Regions from separate parts of the Bradyrhizobium sp. 25ACV genome, predicted to be linked through region 1. Evidence: predicted binding sites of a transcription regulator. Region 1 holds the regulator's gene; each other region holds the start of a gene.

Evidence for each region. The regulator LexA, encoded in region 1, represses DNA repair genes until DNA is damaged. The targets are predictions, from matches to a motif close to TGTTCNNNNTGTGTTCNG.
Region 2: RAD04_RS23865 (PA0069 family radical SAM protein) is a predicted target of LexA. The motif match lies at 1,801-1,818, and genes of this name have one in related genera.
Region 3: RAD04_RS25140 (single-stranded DNA-binding protein) is a predicted target of LexA. The motif match lies at 2,504-2,521, and genes of this name have one in related genera.

What each region holds. Positions count from the first base shown of each region.
Region 1 covers NZ_JAVAYO010000006.1:54,928-59,138, reverse strand. Annotated here, with positions in the region: gene RAD04_RS15415 (ComEC/Rec2 family competence protein) at 1-20, shown strand, start outside; gene RAD04_RS15410 (GAF domain-containing protein) at 30-971, opposite strand; gene RAD04_RS15405 (hypothetical protein) at 1,177-1,611, opposite strand; gene lexA (transcriptional repressor LexA) at 2,188-2,889, opposite strand; gene RAD04_RS15395 (molybdopterin molybdotransferase MoeA) at 3,066-4,211, opposite strand, start outside.
Region 2 covers NZ_JAVAYO010000010.1:220,133-224,343, forward strand. Annotated here, with positions in the region: gene RAD04_RS23860 (phosphoketolase family protein) at 1-1,629, opposite strand, end outside; gene RAD04_RS23865 (PA0069 family radical SAM protein) at 1,840-3,006, shown strand; gene RAD04_RS23870 (VOC family protein) at 3,030-3,485, shown strand; gene RAD04_RS23875 (ribonuclease HII) at 3,559-4,211, shown strand, end outside.
Region 3 covers NZ_JAVAYO010000011.1:204,573-208,783, forward strand. Annotated here, with positions in the region: gene gyrA (DNA gyrase subunit A) at 1-1,493, opposite strand, end outside; gene RAD04_RS25140 (single-stranded DNA-binding protein) at 1,851-2,348, opposite strand; gene RAD04_RS25145 (outer membrane protein) at 2,798-3,547, shown strand; gene RAD04_RS25150 (outer membrane protein) at 3,783-4,211, shown strand, end outside.

The DNA of each region.
Region 1 (4,211 bases):
ACTTGCAGGCCGACGATTGACGCGATTGATTACAGATACCAGGCCAGCACAGCTTCGAGCCTTGCGTTGCCGATGACTGGCAGGGCCACCATTCGGTCCAGCCCGGCTGCGCAGGCGTCCGAGCCGGCGACCGAGCCGTCGTGGGTGAGATCGTCGCTGAGCGCCGGCATGCCGGTGGCCCAGGCGCCGCCGATGCTGCCTTCGCCTCGGGAGATGAATCTGGTCGCATAGAGCGCGGCAGGGTCGGTGTGCGCGCTGCAATCGCCGGCGCGAAAGACCAGCGCGGAACGGGCCTCGTTCGGGACCCAGATCTCGAAGCGCCGCGCAATCGGCGTTGCCTGCGCGGAGAGGAAAGTCAGGACCCATGTCTGGTCGGTGCCGGTTCGGTAGGGCACGCCGACGCCGAGATTGATCCCGACCTTGGCTGCGTCCTCCCAGCGCAGGAAGCTCTTGGCGTCGTGCAAGTCCTTGATGATCAGCGGCAGGCCAGCCTTCCAGGTGCGTCCGGGCAGTCCAAAGCCGCGAGGAAATCTGGTGTGGCGGGAGTTGAATTCGAACATGTCAGCTGCGCCGTAATAGCCGTCGACGAGGCCCATCTCGTGGGAGAGATCAGGATCGTTGTGCCAGAGTTCGATCGCGCCGACATGCGCCTCGTCGCCGCCGCAGAACAGCACCATCACGGCTTGCAGGAATTCGCCTGCGAACACCGGCACCGCCACGCCGCAAGTGAGGCCGGCCGCGACGGCCTGATCGGTCCGCTTGAAATAGGAGTTGGCGAATTTCGTGAGGATGATTGGATGGCCGCAGGCCCAGGCCTTGCCTGGAAGCCCCTCGTCATATCCGAAGTTCAGCTCTTCGCTGAAGGCCTTGAACGCGGACAGCCCTTCATCGTAGAGGCCGCCGCCGAATTCCAGCCGCATGCGCGTCCGGTCAGGCACCCAGAGTTCAACGACGCGAATGAAGGTTTTCATCGAGCGTGTCCGCCGCCTCAAACCACGACAGCATCGGTCATTTGGCTGCGGAGCGGAGGTTCAAAATTCAGGCAGGACGGCCCAAACTTCGTGCGGCGACGAGGTTCGCCGCTCGAATTTCGTGAAACAAAAACCCACCGGGCTCGCCGGCCTCGGCCGGCGACGGCATTTCAATCCTGGCCCTCGACCCGTCGGCCGGAGGGCGTCAGCCGATCGGCAGTCGCGTGACCGTCGGGCGACTGTCGGCGATGATCTGCGGCTTGTGCTCGCGCTCGCCGATCGGCTGGGTCACGGGCAGTTGCAGCACGGTTGCGCGCTGGCCTTCGACGAGCTGCGTCACCAGCACGGATTTGCCGTCCGGGAATTCGATCGCATCATGATGGCGATCGGGAATGTGCGGATCGATCTTGCCGAACTTGCCGACGCGGGAGTTGACGGTGCGCGTCCAGATCCAGCGGTTGTCGTAACGGACGTTGTCGGCGAAAGCGAGCTCCGTTCCCGGCAGCAGGCAGACTGCGACGGAGAGATCGGCTTCGGAGGCGAAGCCGCGCGTCGAGGTGCCGCGGAATGTTGTCGTGACGATCGTCTCGCCGACTTCTGCGGGGCGCGTCGCGACGGCATGCAGGCTGTAGTCACACATCGGGTGCTCCTCAATGCAGAGATAGCGACCCGCACCTCTTTCGGAGGCGCAGGCCCCTACCAGAGTGGAAGCACGTGACGGTCTGCTTGGTTGTAGGCAAATCTGCGGCTGGGATCCGCGAGCCCCGATCACATTATCTTTTCCATCTTTTCCGAATTCGATAGGAACAAAGTCGGCTTCCGTGCATTTGGCAGGCGCGCGTCAACGACCGGCGAAACCAGCCAGCCCGAGTATCGCCAGCTCGGCTGTGTACGCGCTGCATCGCGGTCGTTGCGGATTTTCTAGATCACGGCCGTGTCCTGGCCGACATGATGACGCGCCCAGCGTTGCTGCGGTTGCGCTCAAACGATCTGGCGCATTCGGGCTGTCCCCCTCGACCTCGAAAGGCCGCGAAGCGATGTTGCTTCGCGCGGCCTGCCGGGGATGTCGCGGACAAGGAGGGGCCAGATAATCTGTGCAGTACCAGAAAGACTATCCAGCCGGAGCGGACCATCATCCGCTCCAATCTCTGATCGGCGATGCCGATCGAAGGCGCGCGCGAGGCGCTGAGTACTTCCGGTATGAGTAGTTCCGGTATCAGTACTTGCGATAAAGCCCGATCAGCTTGCCCTGAATCTTCACGCGGTTCGGCGGCAGGATGCGCACCTCATAAGCGGCGTTGGCGGGCTCCAGCGCGATCGAGGCGCCGCGGCGGCGGAAACGCTTGAGCGTGGCTTCCTCGTCGTCGATCAGCGCCACCACGATGTCGCCGGTATCGGCGCTCTCGTTGCGCTGGATCAACGCCATGTCGCCGTCGAGGATGCCGGCCTCGACCATGGAATCGCCGCGCACTTCGAGCGCGTAATGCTCGCCGGAGCCGAGCATGTCGGGCGGCACGCTGATGGTGTGGCTGCGGGTCTGCAATGCCTCGATCGGAGTGCCGGCCGCGATGCGGCCCATCACCGGCACCGCAACGGGCCGCTCGCCCTCGTCCGCGGACGCGCTGGAGCTCGCGCGGACCTTGCCGAGATTGCCCTCGATGACGCTTGGCGTGAAGCCGCGTCGGTTGCCGGCGGCAGCCTGGAGCTCCGGCAGCTTGATCACTTCGATGGCCCGGGCGCGGTTGGGCAGGCGGCGGATGAAGCCGCGCTCTTCGAGCGCGGTGATCAGGCGGTGGATGCCTGACTTCGAGCGCAGATCGAGCGCATCCTTCATCTCGTCGAAGGACGGCGGCACGCCGCTTTCCTTCAAGCGTTCGCTGATGAACCGCAGAAGCTCGTATTGTTTGCGCGTTAACATCTCGACCAAAGTCCCCCGGTTGATGTCGTTCGATTCCGAGACGATGAATTCAGCGATAAGCCGCTACATCCTCGAAACAAATCATGAACGGACACTATATGTTCGATACATGTTCCGCAACTGCTTAATTTACCGTGAACAGAGCGAAGCTCGCGGAATGCGTGTGGCCGCGCAGGTCAGACGGGGAGCCTTAGCATCTCGCAGGGGCTGCCGGCCTCGGCCTTTGGCGCAAACGGTGCGCGCACGAGAAGTACCTGTGCTGCAGCAAGATTCGCAAGCAGAGAGGAGTCTTGATGGCTGACGGGAAGGGCGACGAGCGTGCCATCGTCGCGCTTTTCCAGGCGCGCGCGCAGATAATCCTCGCGCTGGTCGTTGGCGCTGAGATCGCGGCCCAGCACGACGCGCTCGCGATGGTGATGAATCACCGAACGGCCCGACAGCGCGCGAATCAGCGGCACCATGAACAGGAAGGCGCAGACATAGGACGATACGGGATTGCCGGGCAGGCCGATGACGCCCATCGTCCCTAACCGTCCGTGCATCATCGGCTTGCCGGGCCGCATCGCGATCTTCCAGAACGCCATCGCGATGCCTTCTTCCTTGAGCGCCTGCTGGACCAGATCGTGGTCGCCGACCGATGCGCCTCCGGTCGTAACCAGGACGTCGGCGCCGCTTTCGCGCGCGCGGCGGATGCCGGCGGTGGTGGCCTCCAGCGTATCGGCGGCAACACCGAGGTCGATGGTCTCGGCGCCCTCGCTGCGGGCGAGCGCGTGCAGGGCATAGCCGTTGGAATAGACGATCTGGCCGTGCCCGGGCGTTGAGCCCGGCATCACCAGTTCATCGCCGGTGGCGAGGATCGCGACCTTCGGACGGCGGCAGACGGCGAGAAGCGGGTGATTCATTCCAGCGGCGAGGGCGAGATCGCGCTCCGTCAGACGGGTTCCCTTGCACAGGAGAACGTCGCCCTCGCGGAAATCGACGCCGGCGGGGCGGATGTGCCGACCCACGATCGCGGCTTCCTTGATCGTTATGTGCTGGCCCTCGGCGATCGTGTCCTCCTGGATCACGACAGCATCGGCGCCGTCGGGAACGACGCCCCCGGTGAAGATCCGCACGGCTTCGCCGGCGCCGACCTTTCCCGCGAACGGACGGCCCGCTGCGACCTCACCGATCATCATCAGCCTTGAATCGATTGTCGCCGCATCGGCCGCGCGCACGGCATAGCCGTCCATCGCCGACATCGCCTGGGGCGGTTGGGTGCGCCGCGCAGCGACGTCCTGCGCGAGCACGCGATGGTAGGCTTCGTCGAGCGAAACCGTCTC
Region 2 (4,211 bases), on a different contig from region 1:
GCCGGGATCCTGATGGCTGAAGCCATTATGGTCCTGCCGCCAGACATGCGAGGTCAGGAGATAATTGAGCGAGGCGATCGGGCGCCGCCATGGCAGATGCCGCGTCACCTTCAGCCATTTGGCGTGCTGGTTGAACATGGAATCCACGATGTGGATGAAGGCCTCGTAGCAGGAGAAGAAGCCGTGGCGTCCGGTGAGCAGATAGCCCTCGAGCCAGCCCTGGCAAAGATGCTCGCTCAAGACTTCCATCACGCGGCCGTCCTGCGCGAGATGCACGTCATAGGGCTCGATCGGCTCCATCCAGACCCGCTCGGTCGCCTCGAACACCGCATCGAGCCGATTTGACGCGGTCTCGTCCGGTCCCATGATGCGGAAATTGCGCTCCTTCGCATTGAGGCGGATGACGTCGCGCAGGAATTTGCCGAGCTCGCGCGTCGCTTCCCCGATGGCGCCGCCGGGCCGCGGCACCTCGATGGCGAAGCTGCGGAAGTCCGGCAGTTTCAGCTCCTTCTTGAGCAGGCCGCCATTGGCATGCGGATTGGCGCCCATGCGGCGAATGCCTTCGGGCGCGAGCGCCTGAAGTTCTGGAATGAGCGCGCCGCTCTGGTCGAACAGCTTTTCGGGCTCGTAGCTGCGCATCCAGTCTTCGAGCACTTTGAGATGCGCCGGGTTCTCGCGGCAGCCCGCCACCGGCACCTGATGCGCGCGCCAAAAACCCTCGACTTTCTTGCCGTCGACCTCTTTCGGGCCGGTCCAGCCTTTCGGGCTGCGCAGTACGATCATCGGCCAGCGCTGCCGCTCGACTGCCTTGCGCCCGTCCCGTGCGTGCTGCTGGATCGAGCGGATGCTGGCGAGCGCGACGTCGAGCGCGTCCGCCATGGCCTGGTGCATCAATTTGGGATCATCACCCTCGACGAACAGCGGCTCGTGGCCGAACCCGCGGAAGAGCTCGCGGATCTCCTCGTTCCGCATCCGCCCGAGCACGGTCGGGTTGGCGATCTTATAGCCGTTCAGATGCAGGATAGGCAGCACCGCGCCGTCATGGGCGGGGTTCAGGAACTTGTTGGAGTGCCAGGAGGCCGCGAGCGGGCCGGTTTCCGCTTCGCCGTCGCCGACGACGCAGGCGACGACCAGGTCGGGATTGTCGAATGCCGCACCATAGGCGTGCACCAGCGCGTAGCCGAGTTCGCCACCCTCGTGGATCGAGCCCGGCGTTTCCGGCGCCGCGTGGCTCGGAATGCCGCCTGGGAAGGAGAACTGCCTGAACAGCTTGCGCAGTCCGTCCGTGTCGCGCGCGATGTCGGGATAGATCTCGCTGTAGCTGCCTTCCAGATAGGTGTTGGCGACCATGCCTGGCCCGCCATGGCCGGGACCGCAGATATAGAGCACGCTGATATCGAGCGCGCGGATGACGCGGTTGAGATGGGCGTAGATGAAATTCAGGCCGGGCGTTGTGCCCCAATGGCCGAGCAGGCGCGGCTTGATGTGCTCGGGCCGCAAGGGCTCGCGCAGCAGCGGATTGTCGAGCAGGTAGATTTGCCCGACAGAGAGGTAGTTCGCGGCGCGCCAGTAGCGATCGAGCAGGTCGAGGTTGCTGCTTGCCGCGGCCGATTGTTGTTGATTTGTCATGTTCCTGCTGACCTTCACCCGCCGATCGTCACCAACATTGTTCCACGACGATTGATCCCTGGCCGGCATCAAACGAAATCGTTGCGACCGGCGTGTTGCGTGAGGTCAAAGGACCGCGCTCGAAATTTGGGCGGCTACTGTGCATGGGATTGTTTTCCCATTTTTTGTTTGTGTTCTTGATTTGTTCCGGTGTCGTGCTATCTTGGCTTCATGAGTCCAGCAGCATCCTCTCATGCTCTCAAGCACCCGCCGGTCACGGCGCCCTCCGAGCCGGCGGGTGTGGACTCTGACTTTCCGGAGCTGGGCGTCGCCATCGACCGCGCGCGCAGGCGAGGGCGGGGTGCACAGTCGAATGCCAGCGGCCGCTATGAGGCCGAGGCGCGCGTCGCCTTCGATGACGGCTGGCAGAGCCTGGAAGAGCTGCCGCCGTTCAAGACCAGTGTCGGCGTCGACACCTCGCGCAAGGTGATCACCCGCAACGATTCCCCCGATATCGGCTTCGATCGCTCGATCAATCCCTATCGCGGCTGTGAGCATGGCTGCGTTTATTGCTTCGCGCGCCCGACACATGCCTATCTCGGCCTGTCGCCAGGGCTCGACTTCGAGTCGAAACTGTTCGTGAAGCCCGAGGCGCCGGCGCTGCTGGAGAAAGAGCTCGCCGCGACCGGCTATGAGCCCCGGATGATCGCGATCGGCACCAACACCGATCCCTATCAGCCGATCGAGCGCGAGCGCAAAATCATGCGCGGCATCCTCGAGGTTCTCGAGGGTGCCGGCCATCCCGTCGGCATCGTCACCAAGTCGGCGCTGGTGGTGCGCGACATCGACATTCTCGCGCGCATGGCCAAGCGCAACCTCGCCAAGGTCGCGATATCGGTCACCTCGCTCGATCCGAAGCTCGCGCGCACCATGGAGCCCCGCGCCTCGACGCCGCCGAAGCGGCTGGAGGCGCTGAAGCAGCTCTCGGATGCCGGCATCCCGACTACCGTGATGGTCGCGCCCGTGATCCCCGCACTGAACGATTCCGAGATCGAGCGCATCCTCGATGCCGCCGCCCATGCCGGCGTCAAGGAAGCCTCCTATGTGCTGCTGCGGCTGCCGCTGGAGGTGCGCGATCTCTTCCGCGAATGGCTGATGGCAAACTATCCGGACCGCTATCGCCACGTTTTCACGCTGATCCGCGACATGCGCGGCGGCCGCGACTACGATGCGAAATGGGGCGAGCGGATGAAGGGCACCGGACCAATGGCCTGGACCATCGGCCGCCGCTTCGAGATCGCCTGTGACAGGCTCGGCCTCAACAAGCGGCGCTCCAAGCTGACGACCGATCACTTTGCCCGGCCGAAGCGGAACGGCGATCAGCTCAGCCTGTTCTGATCGGGAAGCGGAAGAGGCATCGCATGGTCAAGGAACTTCACCCGCCGGTGCCGCGGCTCACTGTCATCACGCTCGGCGTGAGCGATATCCGTGCCAGCATCGCTTTTTACGACGCGCTCGGTTTTTCGCGCCGGCTAAAGGCGACCGGCGAGGCCGTCGCTTTCTACGATACCGGTGGTCCGGTGCTCGCGCTGTATCCCTGGGATCAGCTCTCGGCCGACGCGGCGTTGCCGGATCAGCCGAGGCCATCGACCTTCCGCGGCATCACGATCGCCTGGAACTGCCGGACCCGAGAGGAGGTCGATGCAGTGCTGGCCTTTGCCCTCGGCAAGGGGGCAAAGCTGGTGAAGGCCGCGCACGAGACCGATTACGGCGGCTATTCCGGTTATTTTGCCGATCCCGACGGCCATCCCTGGGAGGTCGTGGTCGCACCCGGTATCGGGGTCGGCGAGGACCGGCGGGTGCACCTGGCGGAATAGGGCGGCCTGAATAACGGGAATTGCGCGGGGTTCCCGGTTGCGCCGGCCGGGCCGCTTGCGCACGATCTCCGCCATGATTCGGGACAAGTCCGCCAAGACATCCGCCAAGACACCGGCCAAAGACGCGCCAAAGAAGGACGCTGCGAAGAAGGCAGCGCCCGCCAAGGCCGGCAAAGCGCCTGCGGCCAAAACAACGACCGTTCCCGCAGGCAAGAAAGGCATCATCGCGGTCGCACCGCCGAGCTTCCGGCGCGAGCGCGCGCTGATCAAGCGCGGCGTCTGGCCGGTCGCCGGCTGCGACGAGGCCGGCCGCGGGCCGCTCGCCGGCCCCGTGGTAGCCGCGGCCGTGATTCTCGACCCCGACCGGATTCCGCGCGGCATTGACGATTCCAAGCGCCTGACCGCCGAGGAACGCGAAAAACTGTTCGACAAGATCTGCGCCACTGCCCAGGTCTCGGTCGCCGTCGCTTCGCCCTCGCGAATCGACCGCGACAATATATTGCGCGCCTCATTGTGGGCGCTGAAGCGCGCCGTCGTGGCGCTGCCGGAGGCGCCGAGGCACGTCTTCGTCGACGGCCGCGACCGGCTCGACACTCCTTGCAATTGCGAAGCCGTGATCGGCGGCGATGGCATCGTGCTGTCGATCGCCGCGGCCTCCATCATCGCCAAGGTGACGCGCGACCGCTTGATGTGCGCGCTGGCGCAGGACTGCCCCGGCTACGGCTT
Region 3 (4,211 bases), on a different contig from region 1:
CGCTCGCGCGAGCGCAGGATGTCGAGATAATCGGCGATCTCGCCGGCAAGCTTGTCGAGCTCATCGCGGATTTCGTCGCGGCCGAGTGCGGTGAGGCGCTGAAGGCGCAGGTCGAGAATGGCCCTCGCCTGCTCCATCGACAGCCGGATCGTGCCGTCCGCGCTGATGCGGTGACGGGGATCGTCGATCAGCGTCAGCATGTCCTCGACGTCCCGGGCCGGCCAGTCGCGCGACATCAGCGTGTCGCGCGCGGTGGTCGGGTCCGGCGAGGTCCGGATGACTCGGATCATCTCGTCGATATTGGCCACCGCGATCGCCAGACCGACCAAAATATGGGCGCGATCGCGCGCCTTGGCGAGCAGGTACTTGGTGCGACGCGTGACGACCCGCTCACGGAAGTCGACGAAGATCGCGAGCAGGTCCTTCAGATGCATGATCCGCGGACGGCCGCTGTCGAGCGCCACCATGTTGACGCCGAAGCTCGTTTGCAGAGGCGTGAACCTGTAAAGCTGATTCAGGACCACATCCGGCACGGCGTCGCGTTTCAATTCGATGACGACGCGGTAACCGTCGCGGTCCGATTCATCGCGCAGGTCGCCGATGCCCTCGATCTTCTTTTCCTTGACCAGTTCGGCGATGCGCTCGACCATCGTCGCCTTGTTCACCTGGTAGGGAATCTCGGTGATGATGATCGCCTCGCGCTCCTTGCGGATGGTCTCGATCGCGACCTTGCCGCGCATGACGACCGAGCCGCGGCCGAGGTGATAGGCGGCGCGGATGCCCTGCCGCCCGAGAATGACGCCGCCGGTCGGGAAATCCGGTCCCGGCACGATGTTGATGAGCTCGTCGATGGTGAGCGCGGGGTTGTCGATCAGCGCAACGCAGGCGTCGATGACCTCGCCGAGATTGTGCGGCGGGATATTGGTCGCCATGCCGACCGCGATGCCGCCGGCGCCGTTGACGAGAAGGTTCGGGAACTTGGCCGGCAAGACCGACGGTTCGGTCTCGTTGTTGTCGTAGTTCGGCTGGAAGTCGACGGTGTCCTTGTCGATGTCGGCCAGCAGAGCCAGCGCGGCCTTGGTCAGGCGCGCTTCGGTGTAACGATAGGCGGCCGGGGGATCGCCATCGACCGAGCCGAAATTGCCCTGGCCGTCGATCAGCGGCACGCGCATCGAGAAGTCCTGCGCCATGCGGACCATGGCGTCGTAAATCGACTGGTCGCCGTGCGGGTGATACTTACCGATGACGTCACCGACCACGCGGGCGGATTTGACGTACTTCTTGTCGGGCGTGTGCCCCTGCTCGTTCATCGAGAACAGGATGCGGCGGTGCACCGGCTTCAGACCGTCCCGGGCATCAGGCAGCGCCCGCGCCACGATCACGCTCATGGCGTAGTCGAGATAGGACTTCTTCATCTCCTCGAAGATGGAGACGGGGCGAATATCCGAGGGTTGCCCCGGCTGGTCGCCGGGCTTGTCGTCGTCGTCAGCCAAGGGGAAATCCGGTGAGGTTTTATCTGGGAATCATATAGCGCATCGAGCCCCTGATAACCACCCTTGCAGGCTTCAGGGAAGCGCTTTTTCCGCTTATTTTTCCAATAACTTACGGCCTTAATGGGGGCGTCTCGGGGGGACCCGGAACAGGCCCTCCGAAATCCCCTTCGAGACTCGTCAATCGCGCGGCCGGCGCGCGCCGTCGACGCGATTGCGCTGGCGCAATCCGAGTTCAACCCAAACATGAAGCGGGCCCGGAAATCCCGAGCCCTTTCTGCCGATTAGTAAGGTTTGCTGACACGAAATGGGAAGCGCCGCTCAGCCGGCCAGCGCCCCCCCTGATCGTCCGGTCCGTGCTCAGAACGGGATATCGTCGTCCATGTCGCTGTTGCGGCCACCGCCGCCGGCGGCCACGGGACGGCGCGGCGCGCTGCTGACCGGACCAGAGGAGCCGAAATCGCCGCCCGGCTCGTCGCCGAAGCTGCCGCCTCCTCCGCCGCCGCCGCGGCCATCGAGCATCGTGAGCGTCGAATTGAAGCCCTGGAGCACGACCTCGGTCGAGTACTTCTCGACGCCGCTCTGGTCGGTCCATTTGCGGGTCTGGAGCGCGCCCTCGATGTAAACCTTCGCGCCCTTCTTCAGGTACTGCTCGGCGACCTTGCAGAGCCCTTCATTGAAGATCACGACGCGATGCCACTCGGTCTTTTCCTTGCGCTCGCCGCTGTTCTTGTCGCGCCAGGTCTCGGAGGTGGCGATGCTCAGATTCGCGATCGGCCGCCCGTCCTGGGTGCGGCGGATTTCAGGATCCTTGCCGAGATTTCCAACCAGAATGACCTTGTTGACGCTTCCCGCCATCGCCGCTCTCCACTCCGAATGCCACTGAATTTCCTAAGGCCAAGCGCGCTGCCCGCGTTCCTCTGCGCCCTGTTAAGGCGACCCTATACGCTTGCAGGGGCTGCTCAGCCCGTCACCCCCAAGGTTATCCCCACATATAGCACCGACCGGCGGTCTGTTCCAGATTTGTTCCTACAGAAATCGACTGCCAAATGTGGAGACGGGATGGCGCCTAAATGGCGCTGTGAAGGCAATCTCGATGGAACCAAATCGGGTTCCCGTGAACGGTAAAAACCACTTAACATTCATTAAGTTAGAGGTAGGTCGATTACACCCAACTGTTGCACTCCGGGCACGGACTCTGCCGCAGAATCGAGCTATCGTCGTGCCTGGAATTGATGCAATGGGCCTCGCGCCTGATAGTCCGCCTTGGGGAACTCAGAGAGGCGGACACGACTGGGGAGATTACAGTGAAGAAGATTCTGATTGGCTTCGCCGGCGCGGTTGCGCTGACCCTCTCGGCTCCGGCCGGTGCTGCCGACCTTGCAGCCCGTCCCTATACAAAGGCGCCGATCGCGCCGCCCGCTCCGATCTATACCTGGACCGGCTTCTACCTCGGTGTGCAGGGCGGTGGTGCCTGGGGCCGCAGCGACGAAACCTTCTTTGGCGGTCCGAATACGGCGCTCTTTGCTGGAAGTCAGAACTACGACACCACCGGCGGCTTTGTCGGTGGCGTGGTCGGCTACAACTGGCAGGCGGCCAACTGGGTGTTCGGCATCGAGGGCGACTATCATTGGGCTGACATCAACGGTCGTTCGGCCGAGATCAACGCCGGCCTCGGCGACACCTATTTCACCAGAATCCGCGGTTTCGGCGACATCAAGGGCCGTCTCGGCTACTCGACCGGCCCCGCTCTCTTCTTCGTCAGCGGCGGCGCTGCGGTCGGCGACATTCAGCATCGCTACGATGGCGTCCCCGGAAACGTCTTCATCCAGAACAACACCCGCTGGGGTTGGACCGTCGGCGCCGGCGCGGAATACATGTTCGCTCCGAACTGGTCGGCCAAGGTCGAATACAACTATATCGATTTCGGCAAGAGCACGATTCAGTACAGCCCCGTCGTGACCAACCGGTCCGAGTGGACCGATACCGTCCACACGGTCAAGGCAGGTGTGAATTATCACTTCAACTGGGGTGCGGCTGGCGTCGCGCGGTACTGATATCCCCCTGACATCATTGACGTCTAAGGCCGGCCTCGCGCCGGCCTTTTTCGTTTGGCGAGACATGAACGGGGGGCAATAAGTCAGTAACCATCACCTTTTCGACCGATGTGGCTTTTCGGAGACACAACTTGCGGCTTTAGTGGTGTAAGCACGGCGTTAGTTGGGCCGTTGAGTCCGCTGCCCTTCCGGTCAGGAAGGCAACAACAGAAACTGGGACTGGGATTAGTTGAAAATGAAGAAGGTTTTGTTGGCTTCGGCCTGTTTGTTCGCTCTCGCTGCGCCCGCTTCGGCGGCCGACCTCGCAGCCCGCCCCTACACCAAGGCTCCGATCGCTCCGGCGGCTGCCGTCTACAACTGGACCGGCTTCTACCTCGGTATCGTCGGTGGCGGCGCCTGGGAAAACGCTTCCGGCGACCCGAAAATGAAGGGTGGCTTCGTCGGCGGCACCGCCGGCTACAACTGGCAGGCCGGCAACGTCGTGTTCGGCATCGAGGCCGATGGTTCCTGGGCTGACGTCAGCGCCTCGGCGACCGCTCTCGGCATCACCGTGTCGTCCAAGACCGACGCGCTCGGCACCGTCCGCGGCCGCATCGGCTGGGCCGTCAACAACGTGCTGTTCTACGGCACCGGTGGTTACGCCTGGATCGACAACAAGGTCAGC